Regions from separate parts of the Desulfomarina sp. genome, predicted to be linked through region 1. Evidence: riboswitches for the same ligand, from Rfam matches in the RefSeq annotation. Region 1 holds a riboswitch; each other region holds the start of a gene.
The links. A riboswitch is a leader RNA that binds a small molecule or an ion and turns the genes downstream of it on or off. The one in region 1 is predicted to bind cobalamin.

Region 1 (4,259 bases):
CGCTACCGTCCTCCGGACCTTCACCACCATTTCCCGTTCCATCTCCGGGACCATGACCACCATTACCGTTGCCACCACCATTTCCATTGCCGCCCCCGTTGCCGTTGCCACCTCTCGCAAGCAGGGAATGATCGTCAATATTGAAGGCATAGGCCAGACATTCGCCGTTGCCGGGCCCGTTACCACTTCCATCAGCAGGACCCACTCCGCCATTTCCCGTCCCGTCTCCCGGACCATGGCCATGCCCGGCCATCACCGGAACTGAAATAAGGGTTAAAGCTGAAGCGATAAGAAAGGCTCTGGAAAGGTTTTTCCTGTTAAACATGCTGTCCTCCTGTTGTTGGTAATTCTGTTTTACACCTGGATCTTTTAACTGCCGGAACAGGTGCGTTCCCAAAAGAATTATCAACAACCGTGCCAGATAATAAGTTTAATTTATCTTTCATATATTCAACATGTTATAATATATCCACCATTCTCTCCAGAAAAACTTTTCGACAATCTACCGACCGCTCGACAATATTGTCGAGTCTTCAGCCGAAAAACAAACCACGGCGGATATGTTTGAGAGCCGGCAACCGTGCGCGAATATCCTCCAGACGTTCCTTGTCAATATTAACTGACACCAGGGCTTCAGTTTCTCCCGCCCCTGCCAGCATAACACCGAAGGGATCAAAAACAGTGCTTCGCCCGCAGAAAGGGGCTGAGCATTGGTTTACACCTGCAAGATAGAGTGTATTCTCAATGGCCCGTGACCTGAGAAGAGTCAGCCAGTGATCTTCCTTAAGAACCCCGCCATACCAGGCGGCGGGTACGACCACCGCTTCAGCCCCCTGGAGAGCCAGATGCCTGAAAAGTTCCGGGAAGCGCAGATCGTAACAGATCGCCAGACCGAATCGGATACCGTCACAGGTAAAGAGTGGAGGCGGCAGGGAACCGGCCACCATCTGTTCCGACTCGTTCACATTCAGCGCATCAAAGAGATGAATTTTCCGGTATTCCGCCCGCAGGCCACCATCCCGACCAAGAACAACGACACTGTTGGCTGCCCGCTTTTTTTCATCCTCAATCTTTTGCCAGACTCCACAGACAATGGCTATGTCATACTGTTCTGCCAGCTCGGCCAGGCCACTGACGAACGGACCGTCTGAGGGTTCGGCTATTTCAGCAGCCGACATGCCCTTTTCGAGACGGGCCATAAATGTCTCGGGAAAAGCGATGAGAGAACTCCCCTCATTCGCTGCCAGATGAACAGCATCCGATGCCGTTGCCAGGTTTTCCCAGGGGTTTATCGAAACCTCTGTCTGAACAAGAGTAATTTTCATTCCGCACCTCCCGGCAGTATTGGTCAGCTGACATTGTTTCCATATTGATTTCCTGGAGAAAGAGAGGTATAAGACCGGTGCAGGTGTCGAAAATAAGAGGAAAGACGGTGTGAATCCGTCACAAGCCAGTCCTTGCTGTATTCGAAGTCTGCGCCGACTGATATCAATTCTGCAGTTCTTTTAATGATACCATATCCTGATTTCCAGGATAAGTCACTGGAGAGTGTTCTCCGGGAAGGCGGTCGGCCGCAGGTAAATTCGTCAGTCAGAAAGCCTGCCTGCACCCGTGGAGGCGGTTTCGCTCCACGTTCAGAGTTAACCACTGGAGTTCTCTGTATTCGGAAAAGTTTTTCGTATTATCCATATGACAGGATAATACCCACCGCCGGATACGGAGCCCTGATTCCCGCTTTTTTTCAGTATTTCTCCGTATTCCGCATCATTCATTTTCTGCAGGAGTGATATATATTATGGGGTTCAACACTGAAAAAAACAAGATACTGGGGGAATTGATAACCCGTCTTATTGCCAAAACAGACCTGACCAGGGATGAATCTTTCTCCGCCTTTCAGATGATTCTGAACAACGAAGTATCGGAAATGCAGCAGGGCGCCTTTCTCGCCGCCCTCACCGCCAAAGGGGAAAATGCAGCCGAAGTTGCCGGTGGCTGGCAGGCGGTTTATGACCTCGATACTGAAAAGGTCATTCTGGACGACCTGGAAGTCGTGGATAACTGCGGAACCGGCATGGACAGCTTCAAAACATTTAATATCAGTACCGCCGCGGCCCTGGTGGGCAGTGCAGGAGGAATACATATTGCCCGCCATGGTGCCCGTGCCATCACCTCGGCCCGCGGAACAGTGGATATGGCCGAGAGCCTTGGTGTCGATATGGAATGCGATGTCAACACGGTGGCCAACAGTATCAGGGAGTGTGGTATCGGCCTTTTCAACGGCATGAGCCCCAGGGTTCATCCCATGGCACTCGGCCGTATTCTCTCGCAAATCTGTTTCGGTTCCCCCCTCAACATTGCCGCTTCCCTGGCCAACCCGGCCCTGCCCGGAATCGCTGTCCGGGGTGTCTACTCTCCCGTTCTTCTCAGACCGGTTGCCGAGGTCATGGACGCCATCGGTTACAGGAATGGTATTATTGTCTACGGAGCTATCACGGGCAGCGACAGGGGGATGGACGAAGCATCTGTCTGCGGATCAACCAGGGGAATCCACCTCTTTCAGGGCAATTTTGAGGAACTGACTTTTTCTCCCGAAGATTTAGGCCTGCGGACCCATAATCCTGAAAGCATTGCGGCAGACAGCAACCACCACGACGCCTCCCTCAATATGATCCGTCTGCTTGCCGGACAGGGTGATGATGCCCGTAATGACGCTGTCATTTTAAACAGCGGTCTGCTTTTTTATGTCAGGGAAATGGTGCCGTCAATCAGAGAAGGAGTTGACAGGGCCAGGGAAATTCTTCTCTCGGGTCGAGGGCTTACGCAACTGGAAAAATGGGTTGAAATACAGAATGAAGATCCGGCTGCGGGGCTGGCAAAACTTGCCGGTCTGAAAGCCGAAGCGGGAGTCAACTGATCATGGAACTTCTGGTTATAAAAGAGGGGGAAAGCTATTTTCGTTTTCAGGATGGCACTGCCAGACCCTGCGCCATGGCAAAGGCTTCCGTTTTTCCGCTGGAACAGGTTGAAAAAGTAAAAAAACTTGTGGAAAAACTCAAGCGCGAAGGAAAAACAGAAGCCATCATAGTGCAGCTGACAATCAGCGAGAAAATATATCAGGAGGATTGATCCATGCAACTTTCACTGAGAGGCCGCCGCAACCTGGAATTCTCCTCATCCGCCCCGTTTCTGCATGAAAAGGACAACCATGTAATTCTTGAAGTTGCCTGCTGCGCAGTCTGTCGCACCGATGCCAGGATGTGGAACCAGGGCCATCGCGACCTGACACTGCCCAGGGTACCGGGCCATGAAATTGCGGGTTTCGACAACTCGGGCAGGCTGTATACCGTCTGGCCCGGTCAGGCCTGTGGAAAGTGCCGATACTGTCTGGCGGGAAGGGAAAATCTCTGTGAGGAAATGCGGATCATCGGCTTTCACTCCGATGGCGGTTTTGCCAGTTTTGTCTCCGTCCCCCGGGACAGCCTGATTGCGGTCACGGAAAAAATCGATCCCCGCCTCCTGACCTTTGCCGAACCCGTTGCCTGCGTCATTAACGGCTTATCAAAATTTCCCGTGCAACAGAATTCACGGGTAATCATTTACGGGGGCGGCGTGGTGGGCATGCTCGCGGCGCTTCTCTGCCGTGAACAAAACTGCCGGGTAACAGTCGTGGAACGGAGTCAGAAAAAAATCGCCCGACTCGATGCATTTGCAAAGAAAAACAACCTGGATCTCTGTAAGGATACGGTTGCTTCTGATTTTGATCTGGCCCTGAACTGCTGCGATTCCCATATCGCCTTTTCTCTCTGCATCACCAAACTGCGCAAGGGTGGACGCCTTGTTTATTTCAGTGGTCTGGAAAAAAATGAAGAGATAGAAACAAACCTGCTCAACCTCATCCACTATAAAGAACTGGAAATTCACGGAGCCTATGGCCCGGGAAGAAAACATATGAAAGAGGCGGTATTATTCTGCCACCGTCGACAGGATGACCTGGGAATGCTGGTTGAAAAATGCATCGGCCCGGAAGAGGTCGAAGGGGTACTGGAACATATCCTCTCCGGCGAAGCCCTGAAATACATTATCGACTGGTCTGGAAAAACGCTTGCGTCAGCAACCTATCCAGAGGAAAAAACACCTTTGGAAAAGAAAAAACTCCGGCCAACCCCACCAAAGCTCATATATCTCTCTCCCTTCCTTCAGGATCTCACCGAATCCATACAACCCGTCACTGCCGCAGTCCGGGATATGGCACAGAAAAA
Region 2 (4,259 bases), on a different contig from region 1:
ACTGAGGTGGACAATGCCTGGCGGGAAGCCGCCGAAACCATCCTCGCTTACCTTCAATCGGGGAAGGATGTGGCTTTTCCCACCCTGGGTGATCCTGCTATTTACAGTACGGGCTTTTATGTCTGCGAGACCTTGGAGAAACTCGGTCATCCTTTCAGCGTAAAAATCGTTCCGGGTGTTTCCGCCATTGGCGCGTCATCGGCGGTCACTGCGACGCCCCTCTGTCTCGGTGATGAAAAACTTGTTGTCATTCCTGCCACCTTTGAAGACTGCGAGATTGAAAAAATACTTGAAGCCAGTGATACCATTGTTTTTATGAAGGTTCACAAGGTCATGGCGAGACTTGCGGGACTGCTGGACAGGCTCGACCTCCTCCATAAGGCGGTGCTGGTTGAAAGGTGCAGCCTCGGCGATCAGAAAATATGGAGTGATATCAGCCAGGCTGTCGGCAGAGAGATACACTATTTCTCAACGATAATTGTGCGTAAAACCTGAATCCTGAAACTGTTCTCATCCTCATTTTTGTGCGGGCACCGGGGCGTCCGCACAAGATCTCAACGCATCACTATTTCAACTCAATTCCCGCGTCTTTGGCCGCGTCCGCTGCGTGCCGCACGTAAATCTCGGCAATTTTGTCATTTTCTCCCATTCCGTGCAGGTAGGGGTGTACGGTGATGCCTTCTTTTTCCATAAGAGATTTCCAGGAATCTTCCTCGGGCCCTGCCATATCGTTACGGGCATGGTCGCCCGCGACGATCATGAAAGCCCGGATATAAACGTTTTTAACGCCCGCGTGTTTTAACTTATTTATAACTTCCGTAACACCTGGATATCCTTCAACAGTACCCACTATGGTGAGTACATCGGGATACGCCTGGTTCATTTCGTGGGCAAACTGGAGATATGAACCGCCCGAGGGGAAGAAGTCGTTACCGTGTCCCATGTAAACCAGTGCGGCTTTTTTAGCTCTGGCGCGATCCACATCTTCCTTCATGGCCTTGACCGCTCTCTTGATATCCTCATCATAGGGGTGTGTAACACCGAAAGTACCGAGCATGGGCCGGCCGATGACAAGTTTGTTGAACGGTTTGAATTTTTTCTTGATGGTGTCAATGGAGCCAATTGCCTTGACATAACTGCTGAGATCGAGGAATTCCTCCGCCGGAGCGATATGGGTGGGTTGGACAATTATAGTGTCATAGCCGTCATCCTGAAAATTGGCAATAGTTGCCAGTGGTCCCTGGACGTGCAGGATTTCTGCGGGTATTTCCGGATGTGCTTTAATGTAGGCCGGGTCTTTGGCCCGTTTCTGCCAGATGCGGCGGATGATATTGGATGTGAAGGCAAAACGTACAGGAGTGTCCGGGTACGCTTTGGCCATTTTTTCCCTGATGTTCAGCAGCCCCTGCAGGGCCGGTTCAACCGTGGTGCCGAACATGGCCAGAACAACACCATTTTTATGCTCCACTTTATGTTCCCCTGCGGATACGGTTTGTACGGCAAATATGCTTACAACAGCAGCCGTGAGAAAAACGGTTTTCAGCTTCATGAAAAAATCTCCCTTTCAAGCGGCCCTGAGATAAACGAAAAAATCCCGGACCAATTATTAAAATTGATCCGGGATGTCCCTTCTTTATCCCAGATGTGCCGTTGTCTGTTTCCCTGCCTGGAACGCAGACATGTCTCAGGCAGGTCTTCTGACTTCCGGATCTTTCTCCTTCCGCGCCTTCCCATCTGAATCAGACAGTGACATCATGCGGAATTCGTCCCCGGTTACAGCGGCGGGCCCGTCCCGGAATTTAACCGGGTTCCCTTTTCATCCGTATTTACGGATACCTGAAAACGGTGTAACTGTACTCAAAACAGAACGGCAAGTCAAGGGTGTCTGATACTTGGGGAGAAAGAACTGTGAAAAGAGGCCTATTCCCGAACATTCTCCTGGTTGAGATTTTTCAGCACACTGTCCAGACTTTCCCTGGCGTCGCCGAAGAGCATCCGCGTGTTTTCCTTGTAAAAGAGAGGGTTTGATACCCCTGCATAGCCTGTTGCCATGGATCGTTTCAAAACGATGGTGGTTTTACTCTTCCAGCATTCGAGTACCGGCATTCCTGCGATGGGGCTGTCAGGTACTTCCTGGGCTGCCGGATTTACTATGTCATTGGCACCAATGACCACGGAAACATCAATATCCGGGAAGTCATCATTGATTTCATCAAGTTCAAAAACGATGTCATATGGAACTTTCGCTTCAGCAAGGAGGACGTTCATATGGCCGGGCATACGACCGGCCACCGGATGGATGCCGAAACGGACATTGATATTTTCAGCGCGCAGTCTTCTGGTTATTTCATGCACGGTATGTTGAGCCTGGGCCACCGCCATACCGTAGCCGGGAATAATCATTACTTCTTCGGCATTAAGCAGTAACTCAGCCACCTCTGCACTTTCAACAGGGATAATGTTCCCGGCTTCTCCTTCCGGTGCTGATGCAGCCTTGCCTCCCGATGTCCCGAAACCTCCGGCGATAACGGAGATGAACTTACGATTCATTGCCCGGCACATTATATAACTGAGAATGGCACCACTGCTTCCTACAAGGGCGCCGACCACGATCAACAGGTCATTATTCAGCATGAATCCGGTTGCAGCTGCCGCCCAGCCCGAATAACTGTTCAGCATGGAAACGACCACCGGCATATCGGCTCCACCAATCGCCATAACCATATGCACGCCGAAAACGAGAGCGATTATGGTCATCATGACAAGTGAAGATGTGCCACCTCCCGCAGCGGATTGTCTCACAAAACCGGTACATAAGGTGAGGGCGCCGACAAGCAGAGCAAGATTGAGCCAGTGCCGGCCCGGGAGCAGCAGAGGTTTGCCGCCGATTTTACCACTGAGCTTGAGGAAGGCGATTATTGATCCTGAAAAGGTGAGGGCTCCAATAAATATGCCCAGGTAGGTTTCTATGTCATGGATGGTTCTGTCCGTCCCGACAAGCGCAGGGTCGTGATCCAGGAAATTGGCAAATCCGACAAGCACTGCGGCTAAGCCGACCAGGCTGTGCAGGATTGCAACCAGCTCCGGCATTTGAGTCATCTTTACTTTTCCGGCCAGAACCAGGCCAATGGATCCACCGATGAGAATGGTAGTGTAAAATATATTGTGTGAAATTATAAGAGGCAGAAAAAAGGCGCTTTTCCTATAATACGGTTTTGAAATTCGCAAAAAGATCAAACCTAAAAGGAGAAGCGCCATGAAAGTGGAAATCAGCGTACCTGAAGTTGTAGAAATATTCAACGAGATTCAACAGCAACCAGAATCACTGTTTGAGATGATCCGTGTTGATCTGCGGCAGACCGTAGGTGAGTACTTGTCTTCTATTATGAAAGCAGAGATGAGTAATTTTCTTGGCAGAGAACCATATGAGCGTCAAGATGGAGAATCAAACCACCGTAATGGTTCATATAAAAGGAAATTTGCTCTTAAGGGAATAGGAGAAGTAAAAGTCAAGGTTCCTCGTGACAGGGCTGGAAAATATAACACACAAATTCTTCCTCGGAGCAAACAGTACGAAAAAGAAATCAGTCGTGATATGAGCATGATGTTTCTTGCTGGTATCAGTACACGCAGTTTATCAATGCTTTCACGCAGACTTATTGGAAGATCCATTTCTCCAACAGAGATCAGTAATGTGAATTCTGAATTGTCCGAGTCTGTGGAAAAATGGAGACGTAGAGACCTTTCTCAGGAAAAAATCAAATATATTTTCATCGATGGTGTCAATTTCCCGATGCGATATTGCCAGTCAGTTGAACTGACCCCCGTACTGGCAGCAATAGGAGTGAACGAGACGGGTCAGAAGTTGGTTCTCAGTCTTCAAGCCGGCGACAAAGAATCGTCAGTTATCTGGAGAGAGTTTTTCAAAGACCTCAAAGAAAGAGGTCTGGACGGAAGTGTTGTTCAACTTGGTATCATGGATGGTCTTCCAGGTCTTGAGAAAGTATTTCGGGAAGAATTTTCCAATGCCCGTGTACAGCGTTGTCAGGTGCATGTTGCGAGAAATATACTTGCAAAAGTTCCTAAGAAACAAAAGGAAATTGTCGCAGATGGAGTAAGGTCCATTTTTTATGCTTCTTCTAAGAAAAAAGCCCTTGAGCTCTATGAAAATTTTATCAGCAGATGGGGGAAGGATCTACCATCGGCAGTTGCCTGTCTAGACCGATCTCTCGATTCCTGCCTGACGTTTTTCAGTTTTC
Region 3 (4,259 bases), on a different contig from region 1:
CGCTTTTCTTCACCAATCCGGAAAAAGACTGCTGAGCCTGATCCTCTTTCTGTACGACCGTCGTCCCTTTAACCGTGGCATTTTTTGCCTTCTGGGTGGCATTTGCCATCATCCCGGAATTCATACAGATGAGGGCGGCAGCCATCGCCACCAAAATATACTTTTTCATTTTTTACTCCTTGAAATGTGAAAACATCGAATCCGGTTTTCTCCCGGACCCACCTTTTTATATTCTGCTTTGCATGCAAACGCACTCCTTCCGATGCAAACAGCATGCCACACCATATTTACACGCTATTACAATATGTTAACCGACATAACACTAGAAATTCCGCCTGTTTTTTTCCCATGGGATTTCAAAATGCGCAAAATTTATCTTGATTACCCATGAGACTCACAAATAACAGGCTGAGTTTCATACGTAATCAGAAAATTTATTGCCTGCTTCGATCTGGAAAAGAACCTTGTCAAATCGGTATGAGAGAGGTAGGAATAAACAAGTAAAGTCAAAGGAACAGCAACTATGAGATTGTAACTGGTCACAGGGATAGCAACTGTGTGGTTTTATTACCTCTGAACTGTAAATGCCTTCAGGTGCCACAAATTTTTTCAGGCTCTTCTTCATTTTTACCGACCTGTGCGGACAAAAGAGAACGTAAAAAGATGTGGTTCTGTAAGCAGTTACGCTTGGCAGTTTTTAAAAATCAATATCCAGTGCCTGTCCATAAATGAGGATTTTTGTTCGAGATCAAAGCGCACGGGAAATTTTACCGCAGGCATATTATTGATATCGGAGTCTACGCTTACCTCCGAGGATAAAATTTTTCGGCCAACGCAGATATCGGGCAAAAAGATTAACTATGGACAGGCACTATCTAACACCTGGGAAAAAACAGTCATGTTTAACGCAGAAAAACTTCTTGGAAAACTCGTGCAGGAAGTCATAGGTTCCAGCAGTGGCAAAGGATCCATGCTGGGAAATATTGCCTCCAGCGGAGGGCTGATGACCGCAATCGGCCTCGGTGTCGGCGCTTTTGAAATCTTTAAAGATCAGAACAGAAAGCAGGAGTCTCCTCCCCCTCCACCCCCACCTGGAAGTTCCCCGGGAACACCACCTCCCCCTCCCGGTTCCGGCCCGCCACCTCCACCGGTTCCTCCTGCGGAAACAAATGCAGGTATTGGTAATAATGAACTGGCAATAAGGATGATCCAGGTAATAATCAGTGCAGCTTACGCCGACGGTTATGTGGATGAAGATGAAAAGAAGGCAATTCTTGACCAATTTGGCAAGGCGGAATTGAGTGGGAAGGAAAATGAGTTTCTGCTGGAACAAATACACAACCCGAAATCCATTGATGAACTGACGGAAAACATTACAGACCCTGCCGTCTGCAAAGCAATGTATACCCTGGCAGTACGATCTGTACCCATAGACACTCCGGAAGAGAGACGATGGTTTGACAGGTTCGCAGAAGCCCTGGCCCTTGACGAAGCAACCAGAAAAGGTATAGAGACTGAGGCGGAATAAATAGTCAGGCCGCCTCGCCGGTAGATCGACTGGCTATAAATCTCCCGGCCGGCCGGTTACTGTCATTCACCACTACTCGCAAAAATAATACAATCATATAGTTGTCATCCCTGTGAGGACTTATGTCACCTCTGGCTGATATAAACCCCGCCGATTATGACCATGGCCGCAGCGCATTGAATCAATGAAAAAGTTTCTCCGAGAATCATCCAGCTCAGTATGACCGTAAACACTGGAATGAGATTGACATACAACGTGGCTCTGCTGGCGGGTACATATGCTACGGCATAGTTATAGAGGCCGTAAGCCCCGAGAGTGATGACCGCTCCCAGGTAAACTATGGCCAGGGCCGAAGACAGGTGAAAGGCACCAGGCATGACTGTGCCGGGGAGAAAAAGCAGCGGGAAATAAAAGAAACTGCCGACAAGTGCCTGGACGGCGGTGAGCAGAAAAGGAGAGTAACGTCTGGTCAGACGTTTCAGGGCAATGGTATAGCCGGTGGCACAGACCATGGCCATAAACTCCAGAAAGTTCCCCAGGACAGGATTGGGTGCATCAGAGGAGGGAGACGATTCCAGGGTCAACCAGCAGACCCCTGTCACGGCAACCAGCGCTCCAATCCATCCTTTCCAGCTTATTTTTTCCTTCAGGACGACTGATGCTGCCACCATCACCAGAACAGGAAGCATGGCTGTAATCATGCCTGCCTGGGAAGCTGTGGTATTCTCAACAGCCTTTGCTTCAAAAATAAAATAGAGACACGGCTCGCAAAATGCCATGAAGAGTATAAGCCTGTAATCTCCGGCACGATAATCCAGCGATCGGGCAAGACGCCTGCCCACCAGGAGAAAACAGAGTGTTGCCACCAGCATTCGCCCGAAAATCACAACTACAGGATCATACTCCACAAAGGCAATCTTCAGAGCAATAAAGGAACTGGCCCAAAGCACCATGGCCAGCAACAGAGCCAGTACCGGAAGCAGTTCCTGCAATCGGGATTTTGTCACACGACCATGGGCTCCTTACCCTCTTTTTCCCCCCACGAAGACAACCTGTCGAATGGGTGGATGCAGCAGTTTTCTGCAATTTCTGATAATCGCCTGAAAAACATCCCAGTCTTTTGCCGATAGGGCAGCCTGTTTTGCATATGCCCATTCTTTCTTATCCATGATTTCCTCCAGAGTTGTGTTTCTTGGACAATGTCCGGGAAACAAAAATCCCCGAACCATTTTCTGATCCGGGGGCCCTGATTTCACCACAGATACAAGACGACAACAAGTATTCCCAAACCCGGGGCACTTGTAATATGATCAGGGCAGGTATTCTGACTTCCGGCTCTTCCTACTCATCGCGCCTTCCCGAAAAAGATTCAGTGGCCTGTGCGATTTTCGTCCCCGGTTACAGCGGCGGGCCCGTCCCGGATTTACACCGGGTTCCCTTTTGGTCGCAAACATCAGCGACACCCTGATTCAATTCAGATTATCGTTTTCTTTTTTTATAGTCAACAGAAAAGGTAACTACTCACAGGGGTAGCAATTATGTGATTTTATTATCTCTGAACTGTAATTGCTCACAGGTGCCGCAGATTTTTGCAGGCTCTTTTGTTCGCTATGGCCTACTATGCGGACAAAAGAGACCGTGAAAAGCTGAGGTACCTGTGAGTAATTACCATAAAAGAATTATCGCATTTGGTCACAGGAGGAGCAACTCTGTGAGAAAAATACATTTAGATTTCAGTCTTTCTGCTGTCTTCGGATCTCAGACAGCATCTCCCGCCCCCCGTTTTCCAGGATATACTCTCCAGCTCTTTTTCCTATTTTTTCAGCATCTTTCCTGGCTCCCTTCTCCTTTCGACGGATAATATGCTGCCCGTCGAGACTGGCAAGACCTGCATGAAGAATAATCTCATTACCCTCCAGGACGGCCAGGCCAAAGGCCGGTATGGAACAGCCGCCTTCAAGTTTTTTCAGGAAAGCGCGCTCTGCCAGGAGACACACCTCACTGTCAACGTCATTGAGGCAGTCACGAATCCGACTCAGTTTTACAGAATCCAGGGAAGTTGCCGCCTCGATGGCAATGCACCCCTGACCGACGGGAGGTATAAATTTCATTTCATCAAATTCCATAACAATCAGCCCGTCATATTTCATGCGTTTCACTCCGGCATAGGCCAGCATCAGGGCATCACAGTCACCATTGTCCATTTTGGCAATCCTGGTCTGGAGATTTCCCCGCATCTCCACAGTCTCCACATGGGGATAATAGTGACGAAGCAGGGCCTTTCTCCTCACCGAGGAAGTCCCGATTCGAACCGGCCGTGAAGGATCCTCAAGGTCAATTGTTCTGTTCCTGCTCACCAGAACATCATTGACCTTTTCCCTCTCCATAAAGGCTATCAGGGCAAATCCCTCCGGCAGACTGGACTGCATGTCCTTGGCACTGTGCACGGCAATATCAGTTGTTCCCGATGCGAGCTGTTCTTCCAGCTCTTCAGTAAAAACCCCCTTACTGCCAATTTTGGCAATAGAAACATCGAGAATCCTGTCTCCCCGTGTTTCCATACTGTTTATCCGCGTCTCCATGCCGTTTTCATTCAGCGCATCTGCCACCGTCAGCGTCTGCCACATGGCAAGCTTACTTTTTCTCGAGCCAATGATTATCATAAGTCAGGTCCTGATTAAATTCACACCTGAATCCCGCAATTGCAGGATCCAGGTCATATTCTGATTAC

Region 2: another riboswitch for cobalamin. It lies ahead of ACXLDX_RS14040 (sirohydrochlorin cobaltochelatase); the one in region 1 lies ahead of trpD (anthranilate phosphoribosyltransferase).
Region 3: another riboswitch for cobalamin. It lies ahead of ACXLDX_RS13900 (hypothetical protein); the one in region 1 lies ahead of trpD (anthranilate phosphoribosyltransferase).

Annotation. Positions count from the first base shown of each region.
Region 1 is NZ_JBPLBA010000161.1:6,867-11,125, reverse strand. Features, by position in the region: gene ACXLDX_RS09605 (hypothetical protein) at 1-325, opposite strand, end outside; gene ACXLDX_RS09600 (carbon-nitrogen hydrolase family protein) at 534-1,325, opposite strand; cobalamin riboswitch at 1,390-1,621, shown strand; gene trpD (anthranilate phosphoribosyltransferase) at 1,796-2,914, shown strand; gene ACXLDX_RS09590 (hypothetical protein) at 2,917-3,126, shown strand; gene cobT (nicotinate-nucleotide--dimethylbenzimidazole phosphoribosyltransferase) at 3,130-4,259, shown strand, end outside.
Region 2 is NZ_JBPLBA010000254.1:2,219-6,477, reverse strand. Features, by position in the region: gene cobI (precorrin-2 C(20)-methyltransferase) at 1-495, shown strand, start outside; gene ACXLDX_RS14040 (sirohydrochlorin cobaltochelatase) at 566-1,549, opposite strand; cobalamin riboswitch at 1,671-1,855, opposite strand; gene ACXLDX_RS14035 (NAD(P)(+) transhydrogenase (Re/Si-specific) subunit beta) at 1,921-3,258, opposite strand; gene ACXLDX_RS14030 (IS256 family transposase) at 3,257-4,259, shown strand, end outside.
Region 3 is NZ_JBPLBA010000251.1:11,134-15,392, forward strand. Features, by position in the region: gene ACXLDX_RS13885 (hypothetical protein) at 1-169, opposite strand, end outside; gene ACXLDX_RS13890 (DUF533 domain-containing protein) at 899-1,528, shown strand; gene ACXLDX_RS13895 (DMT family transporter) at 1,654-2,535, opposite strand; gene ACXLDX_RS13900 (hypothetical protein) at 2,551-2,757, opposite strand; cobalamin riboswitch at 2,826-3,010, opposite strand; gene hemC (hydroxymethylbilane synthase) at 3,262-4,191, opposite strand.